3 regions of the Pseudoalteromonas sp. N1230-9 genome follow, and region 2 is predicted to be linked to each of the others. Evidence: predicted binding sites of a transcription regulator. Region 2 holds the regulator's gene; each other region holds the start of a gene.
The links. Region 2 encodes FliA, which starts transcription of late flagellar genes. Its sites were predicted from a motif close to CTAAAGNTNNNNNNNNNNNNGCCGATA; they were not measured.
Positions count from the first base shown of each region.

Region 1 (11,065 bases), 390 kb from region 2:
TGGCATCTAAGCGAGACTCCTCTGCTGATTTTTCAGCTAACAGCATGCGATAGCGGATCATTCCGTTAATAATTCCGACGATAGCGGTGAGTAATACGGTTGCAAATGAAACACTGACGGCAATGAAAATCAGGTGTGAGTTATCTTCATTTTCAGAAAGAAAGGGTGAGGTTGCGACAAAACGTGTGGCTGCCATTCCCATATAATGCATTCCCGCAACGGCCAAGCCTAAAATGGTGGCGCAGATGACACGGTTTTGTAATTGACTGAGACGCTTCAAATGATCTCTTAAATGAAAACGGGCATACAAACCAATAAAAGAGAGTAGCACAGCTACAACGATAGAGGCAGCAAACCATAGTGGATCGTAACGAAGCAAAGGGCTTAATTCCATTGCTGCCATACCAGTGTAATGCATCGTGCCAATGCCAGCACCTAACAGTACAGAACTTATCAGTAGCTTTACGGTATGAGGAATATGGCTGACATCTTTGTTACGTAAAAAAGACATACCTGTGTAACACGCTAAAAAGGCAGGTACAAATGAGAAGAAGGTGAGCCCCGGAGAGTAGTTTATTTTAGTACACAGCGAAAAAGCCAGCATACCAATAAAATGCATACTCCAGATACCACCGGAGAGTATTAATGCGCTGGTTGCATTACTTAACTTTTTATAAGAGTCAAAGCGAGTTCTGTCTGCTAGATCAATTAGGTGGAGTGAAAAATAAGCGGCAAATATAGCCGTTGCGATTGAGAGGATGACCAAGCTGGGATCATAAACACCACTAATAATTAAGTTTGGATTTTGGTCAGTAATAAAAAATTTCGCTAGCATAATAACTCTACATCGCCGCATGTAATTACAGTCTAATACAAATCTACATGAATTTAGAGAAAAACCTACTACACAGGTACGTAGGTTTTATTTCATTAGCTATATTTAATTAACAGTTGTGTAGTTATAGGTCCTTTATGCGTAGAACTGAGCAGACATTAGTAGAGCAAATGCACATAAACGATGTTGAAATTCAGCATCGAATGAGCCTTCTTGGTCTTACCTCGCAGAGTCTTAAATCTTTGAGTAATTATAAGGCAGTGATTGAGTCATCAATTGAGAATATGGTGAATGAGTTTTACCAAAAACAAACCGAAGTCGACGAAATATCTTTACTGATTGGTGACGCGGATACACTGACTAGGCTAAGAGATGCGCAGCGGCAATACATCATTGATTTATTTTGTGGTCAGTATGAGAACGAGTATGTAAACAACCGACTGCGTATTGGTATGGTGCATAAACGAATTGGTGTTGAGCCCAAGCTATACCTTTCGGCAGTGTGTACGCTCAAAGAAATAATTTTTAAGGTTTTGCGAACAACAATAACAGATCAAGCTGAGCTTAGCCTAACTTTGCAAACAGTTGATAAATTGATTTACTTTGATACCACGCTGGTTTTCGATACTTATATTGATAGTCTTGTCGGTGAAATAGAAAATGCAAAACGCCGCACTGAGGTTTATGCCAAAGGGCTTGAAGAAAAGGTGGCACAGCGCACACAAGAGCTTGAAAAGTTAGCGAAGTTAGATCCTCTAACCAATCTATATAATCGCAGAGTAATGCAAGAGCTGTTGCAGCGAGACCTCGCCAGAGCCAGACGACATAAATTGCCTTTAACCATTGTGTATTTTGATTTAGATAACTTTAAAGCAGTAAATGATACGCAAGGCCATTTAAAAGGGGATGAAGTATTAAAATATATAGGTCAATATCTTCATGAAAATATTAGAGAAATTGATATTCCATGTCGCTATGGCGGAGATGAGTTTTGTATGATTTTACCTGACTGTGAAATACAAAATGCAATTACCATTTGCGATAAGCTAATAGCATCATTCGAAGCCCGTTACCCAGAACTTCATTTAAGTTTTGGTTTGGTTGCTGCCCCTCTTGATAGCACGGTTGATGCCGAGGAGCTAATTAATCGTGCAGACAAAAAAATGTATGAGGCAAAAAAACATCAAGGCTCGTTTATCGTTCACTAGCGCGTCATTCTTTTTACAAATACCACCACAAACAGCGCAAGAGAGAAACTACCACAAAATGCTTCAATAGCCGCTATCAGTCTTGAAAGGCCAATAGGCGTGATGTCTCCATAGCCTAAGGTGGTAAAGGTAACGACACTAAAATAAATACTATTTAAAAGTGCTGATAAATTTTGTGAAAAGGAGTTATCAAAGTTTAGTTGCAAAACAGTGTTGTCATAGCTCACGCCAAATAAAAAATAACAAATAGCACAACAGATTATCAGTGATAAGCTAAAGCGAATCACATTTTCAGGTTTTTCCCCATACCCACATAACATATCAATAAAGCTGGAGGTAATTTGCTTTGTAGAACCCTTAGGGTACTGTGCATGTCTCATGCGAAGTTCTTTATAAGTAAAGTTACCCGCGAGTTCAAAAAGACCCTGATGTTCCGATGCTTTACGAAGATTTCGATAAATCTCTTCGGATTGTTCAAATAGATCATGTGCTTGACTATGTTGTTTATTTTTTCGCGCTTTAATTGCTTGCGATTCTTGTAATAATTTTTCTCCCAAATCAATATTATCGATGCGGCTATCGTTGAGTTTAACGCCAAGCAAGTTTGTGTCCTTCAAATCACAGTAATGCAGGCTCGCGTTATGCAAATTTGCTTTCATGAGTGAGGCATTGGCAATTTTATTATTGAATAAATGTGCACCAGATAGGTTTGCTCGATAGAAATTGCAGTAAGAGAGATCATAGCCTTCTTCATCATCTTGCTTAATTAAGTTAAGCCCAGATAAGTTAGCTCTTTGTAATTGTAAGCCTTGTAATAACCCACCTTTTTTAGCGTAACGCTCCAATTTCTGCGTTAGTTCAAGCCCAGACTTATCAAATTTATTGTCGTGCCAAAAACAAAAGCCAGATCCCATATCAGTTTCTTGGCACTTTTTTCCTGTGGGAGAGGTATAACTACAACAGGGTTTATCAGGCATAAGAATGAAAACTTATTTGTTAGTCATATTTATAGATTAGCAGGTATTTTACAGGGTAAAATGTAATACCAAGATTTTATGCATTGAATTGGTTTATTTTTTGTTGGATTACACATTAAAACGCAGTAAACGTAGGAAAACAGTAGCGATTAAAGTAGCTCAGCAGCAGCTAACAGTCTACGCGCCTCATTTTGTACCACTAGGTGATATTGAGTCCTGGCTCGTGTCTAAAAAAAACTGGGTACAAGCACAAATTGCTAAGCAAGCTTCACAAGCACAAATGCAGCAGTTTCCATTGGAAACGGGCGTAATAAACTTATTTAACCAACCGTTAGCAATTAAACTTAATAAAGGCAAAAGTAGTCACTGGCAACAAAATGAACGCTCAAGTGAGCTGAGCTTATCAGTGTCATCACGTGTAAAGAATACAGAGAGTAAGTATTTGTCATTACTGGAAGACTTTTTACATCACAAGCTAGAGAGCTACCTTGAAATGCGTATTCATGACTACTGCTTGAAAATGCAGGAGGCATTGCCAGAGCAGTTAAAAGTGCAACATTATAAACGTCGCTGGGGGAGCTGTAATCAACGTCGAGAGTTAACTTTCAACCTACACTTAGCCTGTGCGCCAACGTGGGTAATCGACTATGTAATTGTCCATGAACTTGCGCATTTAAAATATATGAATCACAGTTCTGTATTTTGGCAGCGTGTGAGTCGCTTTTACCCTGATTATAAAAAAGCAAGTCAGTGGTTAAAAGTAAACGGTAGTCAGTTACGCTGGCAATGAGATAATAACAAAATAGATATAAAGAGAAGTCGTATAGAAAAGTGGTGGAGGGAGCTGGATTCGAACCAGCGAAGGCTGAGCCGTCAGATTTACAGTCTGATCCCTTTGGCCGCTCGGGAACCCCTCCACACTAATTGTTATTGCATTTGGCCCCACTTAACTGAGCGTAGAAAAGTGGTGGAGGGAGCTGGATTCGAACCAGCGAAGGCTGAGCCGTCAGATTTACAGTCTGATCCCTTTGGCCGCTCGGGAACCCCTCCAATGCAACGGCGCTGATAATAGCAAACTGATTATTTAAGTAAAGAAAAAAACTAAAGAAAAATGGATTAATGCCGATAACTGGTTAATCTTGAAACTATTCGGCTAAAGTCTATGCAAATTGATGGTTTGTTACTCAATGAGAGTCAACTTGATAATCGTCTTAATAAAAGTGTTCATGAGCAACGCAGTGGAGAATTTGCTTTACTATTGGCAATGCTCTCTCATGATGTGCTCGACTTTAGTCAGTTTCACCTACCAAAATCAGAGTTAGCTAACACCCAAATATCTGAGCAAGCGCTACGTAATGAGTTAGGGGCGGGACCAAAGCAAGCATTAGCACCAGAGCAATTTGACATGCTAATTGGCGAGCAAAATGCATTTCGTCTTCTAAGTGGTGGACTTACAGACATTCGTTTACGTCAATGTTTAAACCCAGAGCCACTGACAATTCGTGATGATAAATGCCATGTGCCATTAAATGTCATTGATAATTGCGAACCTGCTGTTAGAAAGCGTTATTACACTAATAATAGTGTTACAGAGCGACCACAAATGGATGCAGCGGCTTTTTATGATGGCTTAAAAGACGAATCAATTCATCAGCCTTTGTACTTAGCGACAGCTTAAACAATTAATTCCATTGTCATAACTTTCTTGTACGCTACAATAGGTAATATAGGTAAATTTCAGCGTATTATTAAAAACTACAGCTAATTTTAAATGTGCTTGTTATAATGCGACCTAGTGGCTTTATGCCATGACTATTGAATCAAGTTATTAGGACCATAATGAAAAAAACATTCACGCTTAACCATGAGAAAATCAAATATCCTCGTATGGTTGATGCAGCCAAACACGAAGTAAAAAAATACTTAAAACGTGAACGCAACAAAACACTTCCTGAAGGGGCTGATTATTGGGCGTTTGACTGTAAGTTTGGCGAATCTGCAGAAGATGCTCAGGTTGTGCATGTGGCAGAGATCAACAAATGCATTAGCGATATTGAAGCCAAAGGACTTATGACGTTTTATGTTGAAATCTTAGCGCGTCCTGCACAGCGACAATTACAAGAGTTTGACGAAGAGTAAACGTCAAACGAGCGAATCTAAGAGTGGGCCTTATGGCCCATTTTTATTGCCTAGCTATGGATTAGTATGCGCCGTTTTTTATTACTACTCGTTATTTGCGGATGCCAAGTCCAAGCAAATACTATTTATGATGAGCTTCCTAGTAGCTTCAATAGCAATGAGCATTATGTTTTTTATTCTCATGGTTACATCGTCGAAGGTGAGCACACTCGTCCACGTCATCCAAAATATGGCATTTATGATTTTCCTGCAATTAAAAAAGCACTAGCAGATCCAGCCTATAACTTAATTGCATACCACCGAAAAAAAGGCACAGCCCCATTTTTATTTGCTAAAAAGTTAGCTGCTGATGTCGACATTTTATTAAAGGCAGGTGTTCCTGAGTCGCATATTAGTCTGGTCGGTTTTTCACGAGGTGGGGCATTATCGGTACTGGCAGCCAATGAACTTAAACGCACAAATATCAACTTAATAATATTAGCAGGGTGTGCAGGTTTAATTAAAAAGCATCCATCAGTTAGGGCATTCGGTAAGGTTTACTCAATCTTTGAACGTTCAGATCAGGTTGGCTCTTGCCAATTTTTAATTGATAGGAGTGAAGTTACTAAGTTCGAAGAAATAAGCATTAATACAGGACTCTCTCATGGCGCATTTTATGAGCCAAAAGATGAGTGGGTGTTACCCATTAAGAAATGGCTAAAGGATTAACGATGCCTAATATACTTTTTATTTTGATGTTCTGTATTTTTGGGACAAGCTTTACCGCTTGGGCTGAACCCTATACTCTGCCGCGCACTGATACAGTTTTGCTAAAAGATAAACATACAGAAAACGAATACCCCATTACTATCAAACTGCCACGTAGCTATCAAAAACAAAGCCAGAAACGTTACCCTGTGGTTTATCTGTTAGACGCCAATTACAGTTTGCCCATAGCCTCAGGTGCTAGCCGTTTTATGATGAATTCAGGCTCCATTGAGGAAGTAATTCTTGTTGCCGTTGGTTATCAAAAGGGCATATCAGGGCTAAATAGCCGAATTCATGATTACACACCGTTTGTTGATAAGACATGGAAACGTGCTACAGGGGGCGCAAAGCAACATTTAAATTACTTAAAACACACTGTTATTCCTTATATTAACACCCATTATCGAACTGGCACGCAAAAGACACTTGTCGGTAATTCATTAGGGGGCCTGTTTGCTGCTTATACCTTATTTACCGAGCCGACGCTTTTTTCAAGCTATATTATTGGCAGTCCATCAGTGTGGTTTAAAGAAAACTCAATATTAGCTATGGCTGTAAAACCAGCTACCAACACTACAAAAGTTTACATCGCAGTGGGTGAGCTTGAAGAGAGTGAAGGTGAAAAAATGGTTTTTGGTACTAAACAATTAGTAGATAAAATTAATAAGCAAAGTGGCGAACACGTGATGACAAATTTATTTGTTATTCCACATGCCCACCACGCAACGGCTTTCCCTACAACGGCCAGTCAAGGTTTAGATTGGCTATATAAAAAGTGAATAGCCGTGATTTAAATTGCGTGACACTTTTTATATTTTTTGCCGCTACCGCAAGGGCATTCATCATTACGGCCAATTTTAATATCTGCAACGGGCGTTATATCACCATCAAGGTAACGCCATAGGCCATCTTCTTTAATAAAACGCGACTTTTCGTGTAACTCACAATACAAGTTTTGGTAAAAGTAATTTGCTTTAAATTCTACAAAACCTTCTTGCTCGTTATATTCAGTATCTAAAACGTTTAGCTTGGTAAAACGACAGCTATTTGCAAAATCTTTAATTTCGCGAACCGAGTTCGCGGCTTGCTGGCTTTGTGCATAGGTACTAAATACATATTTTGCATCTTTTAGCGCGTAAGCACTAAAACGAGAACGCATAAGTTGTTCTGGCGTATCAGCTTGGCTTGCGCCTGTATGAAAAGGCTGGCAGCAAAGCTCGTAAGTCGATTCGCTGCCACAAGGACAAAGGGGGTATGTGAGTGATGTCATAACAACTTACCTAAAACTATAAATTGTTATTTTAACAAGCCTATTGTGGCTGGGGTACTAAATTGTTTAATTGAGCGCTTTTTGTAAAACAATAAAACTTAGCAGATGCCTGCTCAAGGTTTAAATTCATCGAATCTAGTTGGTGGTTGTTTACAATATCTGTCCATGTGATCACAGCAGCAAAATTACCGTTATGTAATGCTGAGTTAAGTACGTACTCAAGGTTAACTAAATGCTTTTGTCTGATCACAAGTAGTTTGCTGGTATCAATCGAACACGAATCTAATAATGCTTTGCTAGGTACATGATCAGGGGCAATTAATAGTGTCCATGCATTTTGGCTATTGTAATGATGCAATACTTTTAATAACTCAAAGGTTGCTGATATTTCGTCTTCAATTTGAATTAAATTAACAGACGCTTTGTCGTTATCTTGTTGGTAGCTTTTAACTGTTCTTAATGTAATTGGCTGTAACATAACTTTCACTCACTGGTTGTTTATACAGTATGTGTATACAGTAGTTTATACAGTGTTTTTGCGCAAGTACTTTTTTGCTATTTTTTAACCAATAGTTCAGTTTTATTTTAATTAAAAATATTTAGTTGTTATTAAACATGTAGTTATGATTTTCTTTGAAGAGCTAAAAAGGTGAAAAATCTACCACTAAATTCATACAGTATTTCGTACAGTACTGTATGAAATACTAAATTTTGCTTGTATACAGGTATTTTGCATAAAAAAGCCGGTATAAAACCGGCCTTTAACCTTTACTGTTTTACTACTTATCTAAGTAGGTATTTAAAAACTCAAGGTATGCGTTTGAGGCTTTAATACGGTTTTCCTTTTTAGTAAAACCATGGCCTTCATCATCAAATAACACATAGTCGACAGGCACACCATTTGCCTTTACAGCGGCAACAAGTTCATCGCTTTCAACTTGTAAAACCCGTGGGTCGTTAGCACCTTGGATCACCATTAATGGCTTAGTGATGTTTTTAGCATGAAAGAGCGGCGAAATTGCACGGTGACGTTCGCCGTCTGTCGCGGGGTCGCCCATTTCATCATACAGCGCCTTTTTAAAACTCTCCCACCATGGTGGGATCGAGTTTAAGGTTCTAACCCAGTTTGTTACACCAAAGATATTAATGCCTACTTTGAATTCTTCAGGTTCGAAGGCAAGTGCTGCAGCAGTCATGAAACCACCATAACTCCCTCCCATGATGCCAATTTTGTCTGCGTCAACCCAATCTAGGCTTTGCAGGTGTTTTTTACCATAAACGATATCTTGTAAATCGTCAGTGCCATGCTTTTTGTCATCTAAATGAAAGAAGGTTTTACCGTAACCTGAACTGCCACGGTTATTGACTGCAAAAATGGCATAACCATGATTGACTAGATGCTGCTGCATTGCACTATAACCTGTGCGGCTTTGTCCGCCTGGGCCGCCATGCACCCAAACTAAAGCTGGTACTTTGTTGTTGCTGTTAGCTTGCTTAGGCTTATATAAAACCCCAGGGATTTCTAAACCATCAAAACTTTTAAAGCGTACAATTGTGCTTTCAACTAAGTCATTTTGATCAATCGCATCACTTAGTGTGTTGGTTAACTGTTTCGCTTTCGACTCACCGAGTTGCCACACAAATAAGTTGCTTGGCGAGGTATCTGAATTCAAGTAAAACGCCATGGTCTTTTCATCAGCAGAGAAGTTTACACCACGTAAGTTACCAGCCGGTAATGATGGCATAGCAATGCCTTTACCTGTGGTGGTATCGATTATCGACACCTTAGTGCTCGCATCAGCATTAACACCACTTACTTGATAACGACCAGATTTAGAGAAGTAAATAAAGCTCACATCCCATTCATCTTTGAGGGCAGGGCTATGCTCGCCAGTCGTTAAATCATAGCGCCAAATTTCTGCAAACTCACCTTTGGCATCGGTTGAGTAATACAGTGATTTACTGTCTCTTGAGAAGGTTTCAGGACCGTATTTGGCATCGTCGTCATGGCGAGTGATGAGTTCTGGTTTAAGCGTTTTTTTGCGAGTATCAAGAATGAATACATCGCTGTCTTTGTTCGAATTGTTTTTCGATAAAGCAATAAAACGGCCATCAGGGCTGATTGCACCGACATCAAGCCCCATAGTATTTTGATAAACAGGGGTCACTTCATAGCTGTTAGCATCAACGCGATAAAGGTCCATAAACTTAGCATCACGTTGATTGCTTGTTATAAAAAATTGTTTCGCATCTTCAGTGAAGCCTGCAAAACCCGCGCGGGTTTCTTCACCTGGGGTGAGATCTTTAACTGTGCCATCGGTTTCGCGCACATAGATGTGATAACGCTCGTTACCGCCTGAGTCTTTAGTAAATAATACGCGCTCATCGTTAGGGAAATAAGCGACTGCATAAGTACTGTCTTCAAAATCTGTTAAACGGGCTTTCTTGGCGGTTTTAATATCGACTTCGTACAAGCTATAAATACCGCTTTCGTCGCTGCTTATTAGTACTTTGTCGCCCTTCGGTGAAAAACTGCTACCCATAATTGAGGTTGTATCAAAAAAGGTCTCAGCATCATATTGTTTAACTGTTTGGACTTGCTGTTGGTTATTAGTATTAGTTGTTGATTGGTTTGACTGTGAACATCCTGCTAATGCAAGGCTGAGCGCACAAGCAATGGCTGCTAATTGGAAACTCGGTTTCATTGTAATTATTCCTTTTTATTTTTCCGCAATAGAGTCTTACTTGTTCAATTTATAAACGCAAGCCTTCGAGCGTTGATATTTGTTACAAATCATGTAACTAAATGTGGACACCAGTGTGTTAGTATTTTTCCACAATTAAAGGAATAATCATGATAGAAATTAAAGACCTCAATAAGCGTTTCGCTTCGGCTCAAGTTTTTAAAAATTATAATAAGCAGTTCAACGGCAAAAAAACTTGTTTACAAGCAGCTAATGGCAAGGGAAAAACAACATTACTGATGATCATTGCAGGCCTCGAAAATCCACAATCAGGGTATGTTTTGTTCAATAGTGAAACAATTGAATCTGTTCAAAGTTATGTTTCGATTGCCAGTGACCGTATTGCGCTGCCCAATTTTTTAACCGCGCGACAAATTATTGAACTTAGTTGTAAGGCGTTAAAGAAAGAAATGCCAGAGCAACTTATTACCGGATTTAGGTTTGATGAGCACCTCAATACCCGTTTTAGTGCTTTGTCGAGTGGTAATCAAAAGAAGTGCCAACTTATTATTGCTTTTTTAAAGCAAGCCCCATTTTTGTTGTTAGATGAACCGAGTGCAGCATTAGACCAAGAAAGCATTCGATTTTTACTCAAATTGCTTAATAGCTACCTTAATGATAAACCTAATGGGCAGATCATCATAACAAGCCATGAACCGGAGGTATTTTTACAGCACGGTTTTGAGTGTTCATCATTATGATTGACTACTTTGCCAGATACATCTCATTCCTCTCTTTTCGATATCTAGCATATACGACTACCCTTAAAAGTATGCTGTCTCAGCTAAAGAGTTTTAGCTTGCTGTTCGCACTCGTACTGGGTCCTGCATTTCTTGGTTTGGCTTTACTGTTGTTTTTAGGGCTTGGAAAAATAGTTGATAGCCATGCAGCACCTGCTTACGGTGCAAAATTAGCAGTGGTTTATCTTTTACTTGAATCTGTGATGGTATGGGCCATGGCCCCAGCCATTAAAAATGCGCAAAACAGGGCATTTCAGCGCAGTTTATTTAAATCTTCTTGGCGAGTGTGCGTTGACTGCAAATTACTATTTTTAAGTAATGCTTGGCTTATTGCGAGTTTATTAATAGCAATGGATCTATCACTAAAGCAATGGCTACAAGTGCCTCATTTTCTTTTGTTCATGT
Region 1 covers NZ_CP090419.1:2,198,273-2,209,337, reverse strand. Annotated here, with positions in the region: gene LY624_RS10335 (PAS domain S-box protein) at 1-835, opposite strand, end outside; gene LY624_RS10330 (GGDEF domain-containing protein) at 973-2,043, shown strand; gene LY624_RS10325 (ion channel) at 2,040-3,020, opposite strand; gene LY624_RS10320 (M48 family metallopeptidase) at 3,124-3,810, shown strand; tRNA gene LY624_RS10315 (tRNA-Tyr) at 3,853-3,937, opposite strand; tRNA gene LY624_RS10310 (tRNA-Tyr) at 3,986-4,070, opposite strand; gene LY624_RS10305 (VC2046/SO_2500 family protein) at 4,183-4,698, shown strand; gene LY624_RS10300 (DUF6172 family protein) at 4,860-5,159, shown strand; gene LY624_RS10295 (alpha/beta hydrolase) at 5,226-5,867, shown strand; gene LY624_RS10290 (alpha/beta hydrolase) at 5,870-6,685, shown strand; gene LY624_RS10285 (YchJ family protein) at 6,697-7,176, opposite strand; gene LY624_RS10280 (SulA-like leucine-rich domain-containing protein) at 7,217-7,654, opposite strand; gene LY624_RS10275 (S9 family peptidase) at 7,956-9,881, opposite strand; gene LY624_RS10270 (ABC transporter ATP-binding protein) at 10,031-10,621, shown strand; gene LY624_RS10265 (DUF6136 family protein) at 10,618-11,065, shown strand, end outside.
Region 1: the regulator FliA is predicted to act here: its motif matches at 4,122-4,148, upstream of LY624_RS10305 (VC2046/SO_2500 family protein).

Region 2 (11,065 bases):
AAGTTCTACCATTTTTACCGCACGCGAGTAAATTTTCGCATTGGGGTCATCATATTTTTGCGCATCTTGAAGTTGTTCAAGTTCTTGATTTTTATCTTCAACAGCAACCAATCTTTTGCCAATACTTAGCATGCCAGCTCGCATTTCAGCCACTTCGCTGCGTAAAATACTCAACTGTTGCTGAGCATCTTGCACTTGTTGTTGCTTTGCTTTTAACGCCGTAGCGTGCTTGTTGTTATTAACAAAAATAAGCCCCAAACATACCAAAAATAGTAAGATTGAGGCTCCAAACAAAGAGTATAACAGCATATAAATTCTGAGCGTTTATAATGCGCTCAGCTCATCCCACTCTTCGTCATTTAAAAGTTTATTAAGGTCAACCAAGATCAGTAACTCACCATCACGGTTAGATACACCTTGGATAAACTTAGCACTTTCTTCTGTGCCAATATTCGGCGCACTGTCAATTTCAGAGCTACGTAGATACACAACTTCAGCAACGCTATCAACCAAGATACCGATAACTTGCTTCTCCGCTTCGATAATGACAATGCGAGAATTATCCGTTACCTCTGCGCCCATCAAGCCAAAACGTGCACGGGTGTCGATTACAGTCACAACATTACCACGCAGGTTAATAATTCCAAGCACATAAGAAGGCGCACCTGGAACAGGAGCAATTTCGGTATAGCGAAGCACTTCTTGTACTTGCATTACGTTAATGCCGTACGTTTCTTCTTCAAGTTTAAAGGTTACCCACTGTAACACTTCATCGTTGCTATCAGCATTTTTATTCGCTGACAGTAGTCTTTCTTCACTCATGCTATTACTCCGTAAAAATAGTTACTGCTCACGGCTGTCTAAGCCCTGCTCTAGCAATTGGTATAAATTTTCAACGTCAATCAAGGCGCACATTTTCTCTTTGATAACGCCAGCAAGCCAAGGCCGCTTGCCTGATTTTGCTCGCCATTTTACATCTTCTTCGCGAAGTGTAATATTGTTTACGAGCTTTTCAGCCAATAATCCCCATTGACTGTCACCTAAGGTGATTAAATATTGATAATCGAGTGACTGTTCTAATTTTTCATCATACTTTTCAGGCATCACCCAACGTGCTGTATCCACTACATTCAGTTTTTCATCACGATTTAGCATCACACCTTTAAACCACTTAGGTTTGCCAAATAACTGATTAACCTCTGTTAGTTGATGAATGCCCCCTAATGCTTTCAAAGGAACGGCTAACGTTAAGCCTGCAACCTCAAAAAACAGTGCTTGAAATTCACCATCAAAGTAGTCTTCTTGTCGCTCAGACGAGGTTTTAGCAACAATCTCGGTCTGTTTTTGTTCTACTATATCTTTGATATTAGCTTGGTTCTCGGTTTTCTCAAGCTCTTTAATAGGTTCAATAACCGGTGTTTCTACTTTTTGCTCTACTTCTAGAGGTAACGAGTTATCTTTTGACTCATTTACTTGTTCAAGTAACTTAGCCACAGGTTCAAGGTTTTGCTGTTCAGGTTCTTCCTCGCACAGTAATGCCCCCAAGTATTGGGTCATCACTTTTTCGTTAGCAAATAAGTGTTTGTTACTCATCTTTAACCTTGTGCAACTAAATAATCAAGCAGTGCGCGATACGCAAATACCCCTCGTGATCGAGGACAAAATTGAATAGGTACTTGCTGCGCCAAACTTGCATCTCTAAATTTGGTATCAACCGGTACTACACCCGACCACACTTTATCTTTGTAATTATCCTGCAGAGTTTTATAGGCTTCAAGGGATGCTTTAGTCCGTTTGTCGTACATTGTTGGTATAATCGTATACTGATATTGTTTAGATTGCGATGTTTGCATCAATTCCATGGTACGCATCATGCGATCAAGGCCTTTGAGAGCCAAAAACTCTGTTTGTACTGGCACTAAAATACGTTCGCTGGCAGCTAAGGCATTAACCATTAATACACCTAATACAGGCGGACAGTCGATAATTGCATAGTCATAATGTTCGCTAATTTTTGCCAGCGCTTTTTTTAGTATAAGACCCATACCATTTTTATTGCCCATACTTCTATCGAGGGTCGCAATCGCCATGGTTGCAGGTAAAATATCTAGGTTCTCAAGTGTTGACGGGCAAAGTGCTTGTAAGATTTCTTCGCTGGCCATACTGTTGCCACGAGCAAAAATATCGTAGACGCTAATCTCTAACTCTTCTGAATCGATACCAAAATAATAAGTTAATGAAGCATGTGGATCGGTATCTATTAATAATACCCGTTTCCCTTGTAATGCAAGCGTGCCAGCAAGACTAACAGCGGTTGTGGTTTTCCCCACTCCGCCTTTCTGATTCGCTACTGTCCAAATTTTCACATCACACCTTATTATTGTTCATTGCGCGTGGTAATTCGAATGCCACCGTGAGGTAATTGGATCACTTTAATCGTGTTGTCATTGCTTGGCAACTCAATTTCTGTACTCTCTTTTACACTAGGATTAGCCTGTTCATTGGTATCCTGCTGTGCTTGTTCTGGTAAACCATATTTAGAAAGTGCCACAACGACTTTACGATTTTCTGCACGCCCTTGCTCTGTTTCATTACTAGAAAAGGGTGAGTATTGACCATATCCCTCAATGGCCATGCGAGCAGGGTTTATTCCTAGCTCTTCAAGCTCAACCAATACTGATGTTGCTCTTGCGACCGACAGTTCCCAGTTAGATCGAAACATTTCATTACGAATACCTTCGTTATCGGTATAACCTCTTACACGAATGTAATTATCTACAGGAGCGATAATGTCTTTAACTAATGCAACAACTTGTTTAGCACGTTGTTGAGCAACAGCACTTCCCGATGAGAACAACATGCCTGAACTTAATTCAATTATCAGCCAGTCTTGATTAAGCTCAAGGCTTGCCTCACCATTACGGATCTCATCAATCAATGCTGATTGTAGCTTGCTAAGTAAACTATCTAGCGGTTTTCCTAAATGCTTTTTTTCGATATTACTGGTATCAGCTTGTCCATCGATTAATTTAGGTCCTTGCTCTTCTTTAAGAATACTTTCACCATATAAAACGTCACTTTCAGGCGTAACGCGGTCAGTTAAAATGCCAGTACCGTGTATCCCAGTTCCAGCCTGCTGATGAGTACGCGCTGATTTATCAAATACTTGCTCTAGTGAATCAGATAACACTTGGAAATCTTCATTCTTGCTAATAGCAATTGCATACATGACCACAAAAAAGGCAAACATAATGGTCATGTAATCAGCATAAGAAACAAGCCAACGCTCTGTATGTTGGCTTTTTTGAATTTTATGACGCATGCGACGGCGCATCATAGGAATTACTCGCGAACTAAGCTTGGACGCTCAACACGATACGCCTCAAGTTTGAGTTCAATATTTAACGGACTTTCACCTTGAGCAATAGCTATAATCCCTTCGGCAAGTAATTCGTGGTACAGCATTTTTTGTTCAATTTGTTGCTTTAATTTATTTGCCATTGGTAAGAAAAGTAAGTTTGCTAAACCAACCCCGTAAATGGTCGCAATAAATGCTGTCGCGACCCCTGCTCCAAGCTTTTCAGGATCAGTTATAAATTGCATTGCTTGAATAAGCCCAAGTACCGCACCTAAGATACCAATGGTTGGACTGTAGCCACCCATGGCTTCATATACACGGCTCACTTCCATTAATCTTTCACGCTCGAGCATTAAGTCGATTTCAAGTGTGTCTCTAAGCTTAGTTTCACCGGCTCCATCAACTAACATACTTAGCCCTTTTGCCGCATAAGGATCGTGATGTGCCAAGGACTCGTCTTCAAGCGAAAGATACCCCTCTTGGCGCGCCTTTTGAGACCAACGCTTCACCTGCTCAATGGCTGCATCTATATCGTGATAAGGGGGGAAAAATACCCAATGGCTAATTTTTACTGTTTTAGAAAATACACTGCTTGGTGTTTGTAACATTACAGCGCCTAAGGTACCACCTAGCACGATAATCAGTGCGGGGCCATTAAATAGAGCGCTTACCACCCCACCTTCAAGCGCATAACCAAAAGCAATGGCGCTAACAGCAACAATTAAACCAAGAAACGACAGTTTATCCACAACCGGTCTCTCGTGTTAAACGTGCAGCAACGTCGTTAAGCGCTAAGCTCTCACTAGCAAGGCCTGCATTGGCAACGGCTTGCGGCATACCATAAACAACACTGGTTTTTTCATCTTGCGCCCATATCGTCGCACCAGCTTGTTTTAACATACGGGCACCATCTCGACCATCAGCCCCCATACCAGTAAGTACAACTGCCAATACATCACCACCAAATGCTTTAGCAGCACTTGCAAATGTTACATCCACACTCGGTTTGTATGTAATGCGAGGACTATCATCCTCGAAAACACGTAATGTTCGAGAGCTTCCACGCCCTTCTACCAGCATTTGCTGACCACCCGGTGCTAAATAAGCGGTGCCTGGTACTAATCGGTCGCCTTGTTGCGCTTCTTTCACTTTAATTTTACACAAACCATTTAGTCGTGCAGCGAAAGCAGGTGTAAATGCAGCAGGCATATGCTGAATAAGTAAAATAGGGTGCGGAAAATTAGCTGGCAGTTGAGTTAATATGGTTTGTAAAGCAACAGGGCCCCCCGTTGATGTACCAATTGCGACAACTTGATACTGCTTGCCTGAAGCTCGCACATTGCTCGTCGATGAAGCCGGAGCTGGTGCTGGTCGGCTGAAACTACGATCAGGCTGAACAATACCACCGCTTCTTGTGCTTGTAGAGGTTGTAGATGCAGGGCGAGGTGGCGGAGCAGGACGTGTAAAACGTGAAATGCGACGGCGACCAATTTCTTTTACTTTATTTTGTAAAAGTGCGATTGCATCTTCATTATTTCGGGCAATATCTTCAAACTTTTTCGGTAAAAAGTCCAAAGCCCCCGCATCAAGCGCATCAAGTGTTGCTGTTGCACCATCACGAGTTAATGAAGAAAACATTAAAATAGGCGTTGGTGTTGCAGCCATGATCTCTTTAACGGCACTAATACCATCAAGAACAGGCATTTCAACGTCCATAGTAATAACATCAGGCCTAAGCTCTTTTGCCTTATCAACAGCTTCTCGGCCATTCACGGCAAAGCCTACAACTTGGATATTACTATCTTGCTCTAAAATTTCGCTAACACGGCGGCGAAAAAAGCTCGAATCATCGACTACTAATACTTTGACTGCCATTGGCACTCTCTTGTTATGTGTTCAGTGTAAGTGCGCACTATTAATGCGCACTTAAAATAGTGAGTTTAAATAATGCTAGCCAACGTAATGTTTAAGCATGCTTGGCACATCTAAAATAAGTGCAATCCCACCATCAGAGGTAATCGTCGCACCCGCCATGCCTGGTGTACCTTGTAATAAAGCATCTAGCGGTTTGATAACGACTTCTTCTTGACCTATCAATGAGTCAACAACAAAGCCCACCTGTTTTGTACCTATTTGAACAATAACAACATGTCCTTCGGCTTTGCGTTCTTGGCTATTTGCACCTTTCACTAACCAATGCTCAAGATAAAAGAGCGGAATAGCTTTTTGACGAACAATAATCGTCAGCTGCCCATCGACAACATTCGTCTTGGTTAAGTCGAGGTGGAAAATTTCACTAACACCTGCAAGTGGCAACGCAAATGTTTGCTCTCCAACAATAACCATCAATGTTGGAAGAATAGCCAATGTAAGCGGCACTTTAATTTCAAGTACAGTACCGACCCCAAGTTCTGACTGAATATTCACTGAGCCATTTAATTGGGTAATCTTGGTTTTCACCACATCCATACCCACACCACGGCCCGAAATGTCAGAAATCTCTTCTTTCGTTGAGAAGCCAGGAGCAAAAATTAAATTATACGCTTCTGTATCAGATAGTCTGCTAGCTTGGTCATGATCGATAACACCTTTACTGATTGCTATCTTTTTCAGTTTCTCAGCATCCATACCGGCACCATCATCACGGATGGTAAGTAGAATATGGTCGCCTTCTTGTGATGCTGATAGCGTAACAGTACCTGTACGAGGCTTGCCTGCGGCCTCACGTACATCAGGCATTTCAATACCATGGTCAACTGAGTTACGGACCAAATGCACAAGTGGATCAGCGAGGGCTTCAACTAAGTTTTTATCTAAATCAGTCTCCTCACCAACCAACTGCAAATTAATATCTTTTTTCAAACTACGTGCTAAATCACGAACAACGCGAGGGAAACGGCCAAATACTTTCTTGATCGGCTGCATTCGTGTTTTCATCACAGCACCTTGCAAGTCAGCTGTGACAACGTCTAAATTCGAGATAGCCTTACCCATAGACTCACTATTGGCATTATTAGCAAGACTGACTAAGCGGTTACGAACAAGTACCAGTTCGCCAACCATGTTCATAATCTCGTCAAGACGTTTAGTATCAACACGTACCGTCGTTTCCGCCTGTGGTGCAGGTGCTTTTTTCGCAGCGGCACTTGGCTTAGGTTCTGCTTTAGCTGCAACAGGAGCAGGCTGAGCCGCTTTTGCAGGAGGAGGGGTTGCTGGTTTTGCTTGAGGCACTGGTTTACTAGGCTCAGCTTTCGGTGTTTCAGGTGCTTTTGGCTCTGTAGGCTGCGCTGGTGATGAAGGCTCTAATGATTTAGGCGCCGTTCCTTTACCATGTAACTCATCAAGCAGGGCTTCAAATTCATCGTCACTGATTTCATCGTCACCCTCACTGCCAGCAGGCTGTGATGCTGTGCTAACAGGCTTTTCAGCTGACACTTGTTCTGGTGTGCTCGTTGATTTTACTTCACCAAAGCTACCAACTCCGTGAAGTTCATCTAACAAACTGTCAAATTCATCATCAGTGATATCATCACTGTCATTACTTACTTTTTCGGCTTCAACAGCTGCAGGGCTTTGCCCTTTACCATGTAGCTCATCAAGTAAGCTTTCAAATTCATCTTCGGTTATTTCATCAATATTTTGTGCATCAGGCTGAGTATCAGCCAAACCACCATCAAACAACATATCAAATGCAAACGGGTCGTCTTCATCGGTGTTATCCGTTGCCACATCAGCAGTTACTTCTGAGCTGTCGATGATAGGTTCTTCAACAACAGGCTCTTCAGGCGCGGTGCTGACAGCCTCTGTTATTGATGTGTCTTCACCAGCAAGTTCTTCAGCGCTTGGTGGGTGACTTAATTTATGAAGGGCTTCAAGGAGGACAGGATCCGCAGGCTCTGGCTGCTCACGATTCTGAATGGTCGTAAACATCTCATTTATTGTATCGAGAGCCTGTAAAATAACATCCATTAATTCAGATGTAACAGTGCGCCCGCCCTGACGTAATAAATCAAAGACATTCTCGGCACCATGACATGCATCAACAAGTTCTGTCATGCTTAAGAAGCCAGCCCCACCTTTTACGGTATGGAAGCCCCTAAAAATAGCATTTAATAAATCTTTATCTTCTGGGTTATTTTCCAGTTCGACTAATTGCTCTGACAAAAGCTCTAAGATTTCCCCAGCTTCAACTAGGAAATCCTGTAAAATATCTTCATCGACTTCAAAGCTCATGCAGCTACTCTCCTCTTAGAAGCCCAGACTTGATAATAGATCATCAACTTCATCTTGTCCTGAGACAACATCATCGCGAGACTCTTTATCAATAATTGGCCCTTCAGGACCTGCTAGCGTATCGCTTTGTGCAGGTGCTTGTTCTATGGCCTGTTTTTCTTGTTTTTGATGACCATCTTCTTGACTGCCAAACACAGTTAAAAGATTGATTAAACTGTCTTCTACTTCGCGCACTAACTCGATGACTCGGCGTATAACTTGCCCTGTTAAGTCTTGATAATCTTGTGCCATTAACACATTTGTCATCAAGCCTTGTAGCTCATCTGTTTTAGTTTGCGAGCTGTTCATAAACTTATCTAAGCTATGACATAATGATTTGAATTCACCGAGCTCAATTTCTCGATTCATCAAACGATCCCATGTAGGTTTTATCGTCGCTATATCGTCTGCAAGTTGCTGAGCAATTGGCAAACTTGCTTCCACTGCATCCATGGTCTTATTAGCGGCGCTTTCTGTCATTTCCATGACATAATTTAAGCGCTGTTTAGCGTCAGGAATTGCTTCCGTTGTTAAGCCTGTTAAACGCGTATCGAGATCAAAGTTTTTTAGCGCTTCATGGAGTTGTCGCGTTAATTTTCCGACCTCTGCAAACAACTCTGATTGTTCTTTTGATGCTGTATCAAGTATTAGCTTATCTGCTTTTTCTTGTTCACCATTTTCAAGATACTCAACAAGTTGACGAGCTTGCTCTAAACTTATTTGAGGCGCAGCAAGTGCTGACATAAGCCTCTCCCCTTAGATTAACCTAAACGTTCAAACACTTTTTCCAATTTGGTCTTCAGTGTCGCAGCAGTGAATGGTTTAACGATGTAACCATTAACACCCGCTTGAGCAGCAGCAACAATTTGTTCTTTTTTCGCTTCAGCTGTCACCATCAGCACAGGAATATGCTTTAGGCTATCGTCGGCACGAATTGCTCTCAACAAATCAATACCTTGCATGCCAGGCATGTTCCAATCGGTGACAACAAAATCAAACTCTTGATTTTGTAGCATTGGTAATGCTGTTGAACCATCATCAGCTTCCTGCACATTGGTGAAACCTAAATCCCTTAACAGGTTTTTAATGATACGTCTCATTGTAGAAAAATCATCAACAACAAGAATTTTCATGTTTTTATCCAAAACATCCTCCGGTGAGGTTTGAACCTATATTTACTTACTACTAATTAATCCAGTCATTGATTTTTGCTTTGAGCTTAATCATCGCCTGACCATGTATTTGACTCACACGCGATTCACTTACATCGAGTATGTGCCCTATTTCTTTTAAATTCATTTCATCGTTGTAATACAAAGACAAAACAAGCGCATCTCTTTCTGGTAACGATTGAATAGCCGTTAATAGAGATTGGTTAAACCGTTCATTTTTAACGTTATTAAACGGTTTGTCTAGTGCTAAATCTTGGCCCATTGGTGTGATGACATCTTCATCAACACCTAAATCCTCAATACCCAGTACTCTACTGGAGTTTACATCATGTAAGATATGATGGTACTCATCAAGCGTAATATCAAGTTTTTCAGCAACTTCTGTATCTTTTGGTTCTCGATTTAAAGTACTTTCTAATGAGGCAATGGTTTCAGCAACGAGGCGGGCATTTCGGTGAACAGAGCGAGGCGCCCAATCGCCCCGACGAATTTCGTCAAGCATCGCACCACGGATGCGAATACCAGCGAAGGTTTCAAAGCTTGCCCCTTTGCTCGCATCAAAGTTTTTTGATGCTTCAATAAGGCCAATCATGCCTGATTGAATTAAATCGTCTAATTGAACACTGGCGGGTAAACGAGCAATTAAATGACATGCCACTTTTTTGACTAAAGAGGCATGCTTTTCGACAATCGCATTCAAATTGTTTGCTGATTGATATCCCATCGCTTTATTCACCGATGTTGTCATAGTTAGCCGTTTACTAGTTTTTCAATAAAAAATTCTAAATGACCTGATGGTTGATTTGGTATTGGCCACTTAACTGCTTTTGTTGCTAATGTTTTAAATGCGACTGCTGCTGGCGAACTAGGAAACAACTCAACAATCACTTTTTGGCGTCGAGTCGATTTACGCATATTTTCGTCATACGGTATTGTTGCAACTAATTCCATAGATACATCCAAGAAACGATCGGTTACTTTTGATAGTTTAGCAAACAATTCTTGGCCTTCACGCATACTGCGGACCATATTGGCAACAATTTTAAATTTATACACACCGTGTTCACGACTCAGTACTTTAATGAGTGCGTAGGCGTCGGTAATCGAGGTAGGTTCATCACACACAACCACAACAACATCTTGTGCTGCACGTGAAAAGCTTAATACCATGTCAGAAATACCCGCGGCGGTATCGACAATTAATATATCAAACTCAGTGTTTAATTCGCTAAACGCGCGGATAAGGCCAGCATGTTCAGAAGGACTAAGTTCCACCATACTTTGCGAACCAGAGGTTGCAGGAACTATTTTAATTCCCGCAGGGCCTTCAACAAGGATTTCATCCAGCTCACATTCGCCAGATAAAACATGAGATAAGTTACGTTCAACACGAAGGCCAAGCATGACGTCACAGTTTGCCAATCCCAAATCGGCGTCGAGAACTAAGACTCGATTTCCTTGCTGACCGAGTGCAATAGCGGTATTTAATGAAACATTGGTTTTACCCACACCACCTTTGCCGCCAGTCACAGCGATTACTTTAACGCCACTATTATTATTTTGATTCATTTTGCGCAGGCCGCTTGCTTGATCTAATACTGTGTTAATCATACATCCCTACTGTGCTCGACGCTACTGCTTGACGTCGTGAATGTTGTGCTTTTGCTCGTTTTAAATACAATTGTTCAGCCTTTTTCACTAGTTTTTCGGCATTTGCAACACGAATATCCTCAGGAACTCGCTGACCATTGGTAAGATACCCTATCGGAAGGCGATTTTGAATCGCTATGCTAATAATCTCACCTAAACTTAGTGATTCATCCAACTTAGTGAATATACAACCACTTAGTTGCACCTTTTTAAAGTGTCTTACGGTTTCTTGCAACACATTTATTTGTGCTGTAGCACTTAATACTAAGTAACTACGAATATCAACACGCTGATTACGCATTAGTGTATTAAGCTGCTCAGTCAAACGTAAATCACGTTGGCTCATTCCTGCTGTGTCTATTAATACTAGTCGCTTATTACGTAAATGGTATAGCACTTCAGCTAATTCATTTGCATCTTTTACTTGTTTAACACCACAGCCAATAATACGGCCATAAGTAGCAAGTTGTTCGTAGGCACCAATACGGTATGTATCCGTCGTAATTAATGCAACTTTGTCAGCACCGTATTTTTGTGCACCTAACGCAGCAAGCTTAGCAACAGTGGTTGTTTTACCAACCCCTGTAGGCCCAACAAGTGCAAACACACCGCC
Region 2 covers NZ_CP090419.1:2,587,357-2,598,421, forward strand. Annotated here, with positions in the region: gene LY624_RS12075 (DUF2802 domain-containing protein) at 1-309, opposite strand, end outside; gene LY624_RS12080 (chemotaxis protein CheW) at 325-822, opposite strand; gene LY624_RS12085 (chemotaxis protein CheW) at 844-1,593, opposite strand; gene LY624_RS12090 (ParA family protein) at 1,596-2,366, opposite strand; gene LY624_RS12095 (flagellar motor protein MotB) at 2,378-3,337, opposite strand; gene LY624_RS12100 (flagellar motor protein) at 3,343-4,107, opposite strand; gene LY624_RS12105 (protein-glutamate methylesterase/protein-glutamine glutaminase) at 4,100-5,233, opposite strand; gene LY624_RS12110 (chemotaxis protein CheA) at 5,309-7,591, opposite strand; gene LY624_RS12115 (protein phosphatase CheZ) at 7,607-8,374, opposite strand; gene cheY (chemotaxis response regulator CheY) at 8,392-8,775, opposite strand; gene LY624_RS12125 (RNA polymerase sigma factor FliA) at 8,816-9,526, opposite strand; gene LY624_RS12130 (MinD/ParA family ATP-binding protein) at 9,553-10,413, opposite strand; gene flhF (flagellar biosynthesis protein FlhF) at 10,406-11,065, opposite strand, start outside.

Region 3 (11,065 bases), 1.7 Mb from region 2:
CATTATTAGCAATTGCAGCAATAATACTCGTTGCATCTTTATGGTGTTCTTTTGGTAAATAGCGATTATCTGAACGAGGATACGTAATTAACTTATGGCGTTCGTACAAACTTTGACAGGTATCGAGCACCTTTTGTGCTGGCATTGAAAACGCTTTTGCTGCATCGATTTGTAAAGCAGATAAGTTATAAGGCAATGGGGCTTGTTGTTTTTTTTGTTTTTGCTCAAGCTCAACCACCTTAGCTGGTTGATTAGTTATTCGTGACACAACATTTTCAGCAAGTCCTCTATGTAATACTCTACCTTCTTCATCTTGATAGGGCTCGCATGCTTTACTTGGTTGCCACTTAGCAGAAAATGTTTGCTGCTGCTCTGTTTCGAGATGAGCCAAAACTTCGTAGAAAGGTTTTGCCACAAAGTTAGCTATTTCATTATCGCGATTTACAACTAGCCCTAAAATAGGTGTTTGAACACGACCTACAGACAACACATTACCAAACCCTGCTTTTTGTCCAGCAAGCGTATAAGCTCGCGTTAAATTCATGCCAAATAACCAATCAGCACGTGAGCGAGCTAAGGCTGATACGCTCAAGGGAATAAAATCGCGATTCGACTTTAAATTATTCAGCGCTTTTTTAACTGCACTTAAGTTTAAGTCGCTTATTAAGAGTCGCTGGATTTGCTGTTTTTTAGCTTGGCTTAGTTTTACCTGTTCAATTACTTCATCTACCAATAACTGTCCTTCACGGTCAGGATCACCGGCATGGACGATTATACTCGCTTGCTTAATCAGCTTTTTTAATACGGTGAGTTGTTTGCGTGTTTTTGCTTTAGGTTTTAACTGCCATTGTTCGGGCACGATAGGTAAGTGCTCAAATCGCCACTTTTTAAAACTTGCGTCGTAATCGTCAGGCTCAGCTTGCTCAAGCAAATGGCCAATACACCAAGAAACACAATCACCATTAGCAAGCTCAATATAGCCATCTTGCTTTTTTTGTGGTTTTGGCAATGCATCAGCAATGGCTCTTGCTAGGGACGGCTTTTCGGCAATGTAAAGTTTCATAATGCAACACTAAATACTGTTTTTATAAACAGTAGTCTAACACAGCATTTTTTACTTAGGAATGGTCTCAGCGAGCCTATTGCGACGGGTGAATAAGTAAATCATAGGCAAATAACATACAACTACGGTGCCTATATTAATAAGAGGGAGTAAGGTTTTATACATATATGTGCTATACGATAAATCCCATAAGTGAATATCAATTACGCGAAATAGTTGTAATATGGGTGCCATTACAACGACTAACTGCCCTAGTACGCTCTGCCAAAGATAAACCTTATCTTTTATACCAAGATAAGCAATGATGGCCATCCATGCTATGTCATTAAATGCCCATACAACGTAACGCCAAACAAAGATGTCATCAAACTCGCTAAGGCTTGAATGGATAAGAGTGCCATATAGAAAAAAACTAGCGGTTATTACAGAAAACCTAAAGGCGAGCCAATCATTTCTGATATAAAAAACAAAAATAGCTGGGCTCAGAATGAACACCCAGCTATTACCCAATATAACAATAAAAGAGTTAAACCAATCCGGCACAAGTAGCGACCTTAATTAGTTTTCTGTTTTACCATCGTTACCATCACCGTTACCTGGCAGGTAGCAATACTTATCGAGCTTTTTCATTCTTATACCCATTACATTCTTTAACTAATTGTAACTGTAACTGATTTAGGGTCTTACATCAATAGGATCCGACTCTTGCGCCTTGCCTTGCATAATTGAGATTTCGACGCGACGGTTACGCTTTCTATCTTCATCGGTAACATTGGGAACAAGTGGCCTCGTTTCAGCATGGCCCACTACGACCATTCTCGATTTATCGAAACCTGGCGCTTTTTCCATTTCACTTGCAACTGCAACTGCACGCTTCGAAGATAAATCCCAATTATTGGTATATAGCTCATTGGAAACCTGAAAATCATCAGTGTGACCAGATACCGTTATTTCGCCAGGCACGTCTTTTAGCAAGGTTGCAATATCTCGAATAATTGGTTTGAATTTAGGTTGTAAAAACGCACTCCCTGAAGGAAATGAGCCATTTTCCCGAATACGAATAATAATTTGCTGGCCTAAAGACTCTAGTTCAATCGCACCATCAATAATCTGTTGTTCAAGTTGTTGCGCAATTTTCTTCACAAGCTCGTTGGTTTGTTCTTGATTCGCAGCGGAAATAGATTGATCCATCGCTTGTTCTTGCGCTGTACTTTGAGACTCACCGCCACGCTTATTACCACGCTGCTCTTGACGTCCACCTGCTGAGCTTTCATCACCGGCTTGGAATTCCAACATCTGCTGGGTCATTTCAACCGTTTGTTGTTGAATTGTTTCGATAGGCGTAGGCTCGGGTTTACCTGGCGTAAACTCCATGGCTATTACTGAAGTTCCTTTTGGGATGTCTTTTACTTCAATTTTGTTTTGCACACCAAAAGCAAACTTCATTGAGCCAGCAATTTGCTTAAACTTAAGAACATCCATTTCAGAAAAGGCAAGCAAGAGTACAAAGAAGCACATTAACAGTGACATTAAATCTGCGAAGGTTCCCATCCAAGCTGGTAAACCCGGAGGTGGACATTTGCACTCTTGATCAGACATGCTTACTCCTCAGTATCCACTTTTCGTTTAGACTCTGCTAAGTAGTTTTTCAAGATACCTTCTATTACTTTCGGGTTTTGACCGTCTTGAATACCGAGTACTGCGTCGAGAATTAAGCGTTGATTAAGAGCCTCTTCGTCTTTACGTAGCTCTAGTTTGACCTGAATTGGAATAGCAACCACGTTCGCTAAGAAAGCACCATATAATGTCGTTAATAATGCAACAGCCATCGCAGGACCGATAGCTTTAGGATCATCCATATTTGATAACATGGCAACAAGGCCAATTAGCGTGCCTATCATACCCATTGCAGGAGCTATGTCGGCTAACGATTTAAATAATCCTGCGCCATGTTCATGACGAGTGGCAGTAAGTGCGATATCTTTTTGCAAGGTAGCACGAACCACATCGGCGTCATGACCATCGACGAGCATATCAACGCCCTTGCGCATAAAGCCATTAGGAATTTCAGCTTCTTCAAGTGCTAAAAAACCACCTTTACGTGCTGAATCAGCTAACTCTACAGCTTTCTCTATTAGCTCTTCTGGAGATTCTATCTTGAACATGAAAGCTTTCGCGGCAACTTTACCTATGCCCAAAAACTGACCCATAGTAAAGTTTGACAACACAATGAAAATAGAGCCGCCAAATACAATGACCACCGAAGGGGTGTTATAAAACATTGCAACTTGGCCATCACTACTTAACACCATCGACATAGCAATTAAGCCTATGGCACCAAGAATACCTATTATGGTTGCTAAATCCACATACCCCTCCAGAGGAACAATTGCACGATACCCTAAGGCATCAAATTTTTATTATTAACTGCTTATCGGCAAGCAATTGAAATACTTAAATCATTAAATGAATTAATTTTATTTTAATGTAAGTTTCTCAAGCTACAAGTTTATCTTGTGTCTAAAAGCGTAAAAATAGCATATTGGCGTTGCTTTATGCGTAAAAAAACACATCATTCTTTGACCTAGTTTAGCATTCCCCCTAAAATTGGCCTCACTTTCTATCAGCTAGTGAGGCCACTATGGCAGCGAAGAAACCAGAAAACTTGAGCTTTGAAGAAGCCTTGGATGAATTATCTAATATTGTTGTACAAATGGAACAGGGTGACTTGTCATTAGAGCAATCTCTTAAGCAGTTTGAACGTGGTATTGCATTAGCTAATGCCTCATCAGGTAAACTACAACAAGCAGAACAAAAAGTTGCCATACTTATGGGTAACGATAGCCAAGCTCCACTGAGCAATTTCGATTCAAATTTGGACTAATTTCAGTGCAATTAATAGACCAACTGCAAGATGCTCGCAATGATGTTGAAGCAACACTTAATCACTATTTTGATCAGCCTTTAGATACCGAACAAACAATAAAAGAAGCCACTCATTATGGCGTGTTAAATGGCGGCAAACGATTACGTCCTTACCTTGTTTATGCAACAGGTAGGATGATGGGGGCACAGAAAAAAGACCTCGATATTCTTGCAGCAGCCATTGAGTGTATCCATAGCTATTCACTAGTTCATGATGACTTACCAGCAATGGATGATGACGATCTGCGACGTGGCCGCCCTACTTGCCATATAGTTTATGGTGAAGCAAACGCTATTCTTGCAGGTGATGCACTACAAACACTTGCCTTTGACTTAATTGCCAATCATCCTTTTTCTGTACCGCCAGCGCAGCAAATAAAAATGATCGCCTCATTAAGCAAAGCCTCAGGTATTGAAGGTATGGTAGGTGGTCAAGCGCTTGATATTAGTGCGACGAATAATGAAATCAGTGTCGAACAATTAGAGCGTATTCACCAACTGAAGACAGGGGCACTGCTTAATTGTGCAATAACCCTAGGTGCATTGTGTGCCAATCAGTGTGACGAACACACATTAAAACAGCTTAATTTGTTTGGACAAGCGATAGGTCTGGCTTTTCAGGTACAAGACGATATCCTAGATGTCGAAGCAGATACAGAAACACTTGGCAAACCGCAAGGGTCAGATATTGCAGCAAATAAAGCAACCTACCCCGCTCTTTTAGGACTGGATGGCGCAAAGCAAAAAGCGCAAGATTTACTCGCGCAAGCACATCAAGCTTTAGAGGCGATTAATTTCGATACGAGTGAACTGGCAAGGCTTGCCAACTATATTGTTGAACGCAAATATTGATGCGTAAAACAACGACAAAATAACTAAAAAATCAGAGTCACAATAAGCTATAATGCACTCTGGTTAGCGAAGGATGTATATAAAATCATGACACTTGATAGTAGCAAGTATCCATTATTAAGTTTGGTTGACGAGCCAGCACAGCTGCGTGATTTAGCGCAAGATAAATTACCTGCGTTTAGTAAAGAGTTACGCGAGTACCTGCTTAACTCAGTCTCGCAAAGTAGTGGTCATTTAGCCTCTGGGTTAGGCACGGTTGAATTAACTGTCGCTCTGCATTATGTCTATAACACGCCCTCTGATCGACTCGTTTGGGATGTAGGCCATCAAGCCTATCCACATAAAATTTTAACGGGTCGCCGTGACCAGATGCATACTATTCGTCAAAAAGACGGCTTACACCCTTTCCCATTTCGCGAAGAAAGCCAGTACGACACATTTAGTGTGGGTCACTCAAGTACATCAATTTCAGCCGCGCTAGGAATGGCCATTGCCGCTGAAAAAGAAGGTAAAGATCGAAAAACCGTAGCTGTTATTGGTGATGGTGCGATTACCGCAGGTATGGCATTCGAAGCGATGAACCACATGGGTGATGTAAACCCTAACGTATTAATTATCTTAAATGATAATGAAATGTCGATTTCTGAAAACGTGGGTGCACTGAACAATCATTTTGCACGAATCTTATCAGGTAGTTTTTATACCAACATCCGTGAAGGCAGCAAAAAGCTGCTATCAGGCTTGCCTCCAGTAAAAGAGCTTGCAAGTCGCATGGAAGAGCACTTAAAAGGTATGGTCATCCCTGGCACTTTCTTTGAAGAGCTGGGTTTAAATTATATCGGCCCGATTGATGGGCACGATGTAAATATGTTGGTTGATACCTTACGCAATATGCGTAATCTTAAAGGCCCACAATTACTGCACATAAAAACGCAAAAAGGGAAAGGTTATAAACCTGCTGAAGCGGACCCTATTGGCTACCATGGTGTACCAAAATTTGATCCAAGCATATCAAAACTACCCAAATCAAAACCAGGAGCCGCAACATTCTCTAATGTATTTGGTGACTGGCTTTGTGATATGGCTGCACAAGACGACAAGCTGATGGCGATTACCCCAGCAATGCGTGAAGGCTCAGGCATGGTACGCTTTTCGAAAGAATACCCCGAGCAATACTTTGACGTTGCTATTGCGGAGCAACATGCAGTAACACTGGCAGCAGGTTTAGCATGTGAAGGCTTAAAACCAGTTGTTGCCATTTACTCAAGCTTTTTACAACGTGCATATGATCAGCTCATTCATGATGTGGCACTACAAAACCTTCCTGTTTTATTTGCCATTGACCGTGCAGGTATTGTTGGCGCAGACGGGGAAACTCACCAAGGTGCCTACGACCTAAGCTTTATGCGCTGCATACCTAACATGATTATCATGGCACCTAGCGACACCAATGAGTGCCGACAAATGCTTTACACTGGTTACCAATGTAATCAACCAGTGGCTGTTCGCTACCCGCGTGGCAGTGCGGGCAATTGTGACGTTGAAACGCAAATGAGCGCAATTGAAATAGGCCGTGCACGCACTATACGCAAAGGCAGTAAAGTGGCGATTTTATCGTTTGGCACATTACTAGAAAACGCTGAACTGGCGGCAAAAGGACTCAACGCCAGCTTACTTGATATGCGTTTTATTAAGCCGCTTGATACACACGCTATTGATGACTTACTAGCAGAGCACGATGTACTTGTGACATTAGAAGACAACGCCATTGCTGGCGGTGCTGGCTCTGCAGTAAATGAGTATTTAGCAGCCGCTAAAGCGAATGTGAAAATATTGAACTTAGGTATTCCTGATGAATTCATTAAGCATGGCACTCAACAAGAGATGCATGCAGAAATGGGATTAGATCCCCAAGGAATAGTAACCAGTATCAACGCATTCATAACCTGACATTAATTTACAAAAAGGAGCATAGAGCTCCTTTTTTTATTTATAGAACAATCACATCCAAAAAAATTGAAAAATAATTAATTTTTCTGCATCCAATCATACCCCTTCTTCGTTTATTCAATGAGGTTAACCCGTGAGCAAGTAATATGCTTTAAGCTGTGCTAAGCAAAACCGATGTCTGTTCACATTTGATGGAATATTAAAGAAGGTATGAACAAATGAAAGCGTTTAAAAACAACCTAGCAGTAGAACAAATCGACACTCAATCTAAACTTATGAAATTAACAATTTCGGCCTTAGCACTCGCTGTTACGATTGGTATTGCAGGCTGCAGTGGCGATGATGGTAAAGACGGTGCAGCAGGTCAACAAGGTGTTGCAGGACAAGATGGTTCAGATGGAATGGATGGAATGGATGGGCAAAATGGTGCGCCAGGCTTTGCGGCAGCCACCTTTATTCTAGCTAACAATGGCGCTGATAACGCAGGCACAGTCAACTTGATTGATCAAAATGCGGCTAAATTAAGTACGTTTAATAGCGGCGCCAACGAAGGTGTTGCATTCGATAGCCTAGGTAATTTAGTGCAAGCAGCGGATTCTGGTAATGGCTCGTTAAGCACCGTATGTCAGGTGCTCAGTCGTAGCGATGGCAGCTACAACAGCAGTATTGATCGTATGATAAGCGGTACTAACACAACCCTTGTCAACCCTAAGGGTATTCATGTATCTCATAAGCATGGCTTGGTGCTGATTGCTGATTTTAATGCGATGCAAGTCACTGTATTCGGTAAAGAAGCTGCAGGTGATGTGGCCCCACTTGCAACAACAATCACAGATGCAAAACCATGGGACTTAACCTACGACGATGACAACGATCGTTTATACGTTGCACTAACCAATGGTGATGTAGCAGTTTATGACAATTACGTCAGTGGTGGCTTTGTCGCAACACCAGCCCTAACAATTACACCTAGCGATGACAGTGGTGCTAAAGTTTCAGTCAACATTCATGGCATCGCGCTTGATATGCAAACTAACACCTTAGTACTCTCTGATGTAGGCAGTGCATCAGATGCAACAGATGGTGCAATTTTTGTTATTTCTGATGCTTCACAAGCCAGTGGCATGGTCGCGGTAGATCGTCATATTGCAGGGCCTATGTCTATGCTAGGTAACCCAGTTGATATAAGCCTCACAGGGAGTGACTTAAGAGTCGCTGAAAAATCAAATGACGCAGTTCTGGTCTTTAGTAACATATTTGCAGGCCCAAGCGGTGATATTTCGCCAGACTTAGTCACTGCGACCACAAAACCAGAATCAATTACAGAAACCATCATGCATAACGATATGCAAGATAGCTCAGATAGTATCATGGTAAATATGCCACTACTTGGTGTTGCAGTCAGCAGTAACCCAGGGACCGCAGGCCCTACTACAGGGCAAATTAGTCGTTTAAATGCTCCTTTAACAGCCGAGCTTGCGACTTATAATGCAAGCCAAACCATTGAAAGTGTTGCATTCGACAAATCAGGAACCAGCTATGCCACATTTGATAATGCAAGCACGTCAATTGGCGGCGTTGCAATTTCAACTAAAGTGGCGACTTCTCGTGATGGCGAAAGTTTTTCAATGGCTCAAGACAGATTAATTACCGGCGCAAATACCGGTATTATTTCACCGAAGGGGCTTGATGTAGCATCTGATGCTGGCATGGTATTTGTTGCAGAATTCAATCCAACTACACCTGGGGTGCTGATATTTTCAAGCTGCGCAACAGGTGACGTAAGCCCACTCATGACACTGACTCCTAGTGCTAGTGCGCGCCCTTGGGATGTTGACTATGACTCTGCAACAGATAAAGCGTTTGTTGCACTGACCAATGGGACGGTTGCAGTGTTCGATGAAGTTAAAAGCAAATGGCTAGCGGGCATGACAACTATTTCCGGTGAAGATCGCTTAATTACTCCTGCATCGGGTGGTACTGCATTTGCGGCGCCAACAAACATTCATGGCATAGACTACGACCCAACCAGTGACTCGTTAATTATCTCTGATGTAGGCAGTGCTGCGGATGCAACAGACGGTAAAATTTACGTGATAAATAATGCATCAATGGCAAGTGGTTTAACCAACGTTAGCGTTAACATCGCAGGCCCCGCTAGTCAGCTTGGTAACCCTGTAGATATTATGTACACAGGCAGCCATCTCTATGTTGCTGAGAAATCAAACGGTCTAGTAATGCGTTTCGACAATATTTTAAATAGCCCCGGAGGCGATATAGCTGCAGATGTCAGCTACTCATTTACAGCGCCTGAGTCGGTGGCTATTTTACCAGCTTGGCTTAACCACTAAACCATCAATAGGCGTTTAGGTAACAAGCGCCTTGGTTGGCCTCCAATGCCTTATCTAGCCCTAGATAAGGCATTTTTATTTAGCGCATCCAGATTTTAATATCTGCTAGACCATTAGCCTGAAGAGCGCTGAGTTGCTGATCAACATTTTGAGTTTGTTCAAACTCAAATGCGTCAAGCTGCTCATCAAACGTTATATTAGCCACCCCGTCGCCACCACGCTTTTTAACTTGATGTAGCGCGATATCTGCAAGGTTCACTGATGTTTCCCAACCAATAACTTGCCCACCTAGCAAAGGAAGCGGATAAAAAGACCATCCAAGAGAAGCTGTAATGGTTGTTGACTCTCCATTTGGAAGTCTAAATGCATTACCCGCAATAGCCTCACACAGTTCAGCTGCATAACTATCTATACCAGAACGTTTAAAATCACGCAGTAAAAGTAAGAACTCATCACCACTCCAACGTGCAACATAATCGGAGCCTTGGGTACGACTATTCAACAGTGTAGCCATTTGCTGTAAGCAACTATCACCAGCCAGCGGTCCATAGGCGTCATTGATACGGCTAAAATTATCAAAGTTAATAATCATCAATACTAAGGATTTACCCTGCGCTTGCAGTGATTGCGAGTTACGCTGAAAGTGCTCAATATCCTTAGGAAGTTGATCAAATAAGAAGCGACGACTACGAAGCCCGGTAAGCTCATCTGAGTGACTCACTAATTTAAGCTGTGAGTTCACTTGATTAAGCTTATCGTTCGCTTCACGAAGCTCTACGGTGCGTTCTGTTACTAAGCTTTCAAGGGCTAACTGCTTGCGTTTTTCTTGCGCTCTAAACACCCAAAAGACAAGATAAAATAATAAAATAAAGCTGCTTGTGATGAGCAATCTAAAATAAATAGTTTCATCAAATCGTTGCGGCACAACAAACGCATATTCTGTTCTGCGCGCTTTCTGCCAATCTTCACCGCGGCGTTTAGCTTCTAGATGAAATAAAAAAGAGCCCGGTGGTAAGTTAGTGTAGATTGCTTCGCGACGTGTATTTGCATAGCGCCAGTGACTATCTAACCCACTTAATCGGTAACGGAACTCAATACTTGAAGGAGCATAATAATCGATAGCGGTGTACTTAATGGTGACATCTCGCTCATCAATTTGTAATTCAGGTTTAGCACCGAGCGAGGCCGTACTCATTTGACGAAGAGGTGTGGTAATGTTTTCAATACGTGGCTTAAGCGCTTTAACACCAAATAGTTCAACACTTTTAGGTATTTCAACGACCCCTTGTAGACTTGGATACCAAATCGAATTACCAGTGTCCGCCACCGCATCATGACCAAGACCTGCACAACATTGGCTAGCTTTACCATCAAGCTGGCGGTCAAATGACGAAATAACCTGCTCAACTTTCAAGCTCTCAATGTCAGTACTAAACTGCTCAACAGGCATACGGTATACGCCTTTCATGGTACTGACCCAGATACGCTTTAGTTGTTTGTCGTAGACAAGACTGAAAATAGAGCCATAGGGTAAACCGTCAGTAGCATCTAGCTGACGCCACTGCCCTTGTGTACTGCGATAAAATAAACCATCATTCAAAGAGCCAATTAAAATACCCACACCGTCGATATTTAAAATACTGGTCACATACGCACTCTCTAAACTGGTCTGATCGCCAATTTTCTCAATACCGCGGTCGGTAAAGTAGTAAGCACCTTTACTGGTGCCAATTAAGCCAAAGTTTTGCTCATCCAATACGTAGGTTATAAATTTACTGCTTAAAAAAGCGTTGTAAGCAAATGGCGTTAACCCCCCATAACTTAAGCGATACATGCCTCGACCCGTGCCAAGCCAAAAACCACCTTTGTTTGAACGGCTAATTGCAAATACGGGGTTATCACGAAGAGCTCGACCAGGTACCGT
Region 3 covers NZ_CP090419.1:838,136-849,200, reverse strand. Annotated here, with positions in the region: gene LY624_RS04000 (DNA topoisomerase III) at 1-1,063, opposite strand, end outside; gene LY624_RS03995 (hypothetical protein) at 1,115-1,606, opposite strand; gene LY624_RS03990 (flagellar motor protein MotB) at 1,739-2,662, opposite strand; gene pomA (flagellar motor protein PomA) at 2,665-3,432, opposite strand; gene xseB (exodeoxyribonuclease VII small subunit) at 3,705-3,947, shown strand; gene ispA ((2E,6E)-farnesyl diphosphate synthase) at 3,953-4,840, shown strand; gene dxs (1-deoxy-D-xylulose-5-phosphate synthase) at 4,928-6,790, shown strand; gene LY624_RS03965 (hypothetical protein) at 7,009-9,141, shown strand; gene LY624_RS03960 (ligand-binding sensor domain-containing diguanylate cyclase) at 9,221-11,065, opposite strand, start outside.
Region 3: the regulator FliA is predicted to act here: its motif matches at 3,496-3,522, upstream of pomA (flagellar motor protein PomA).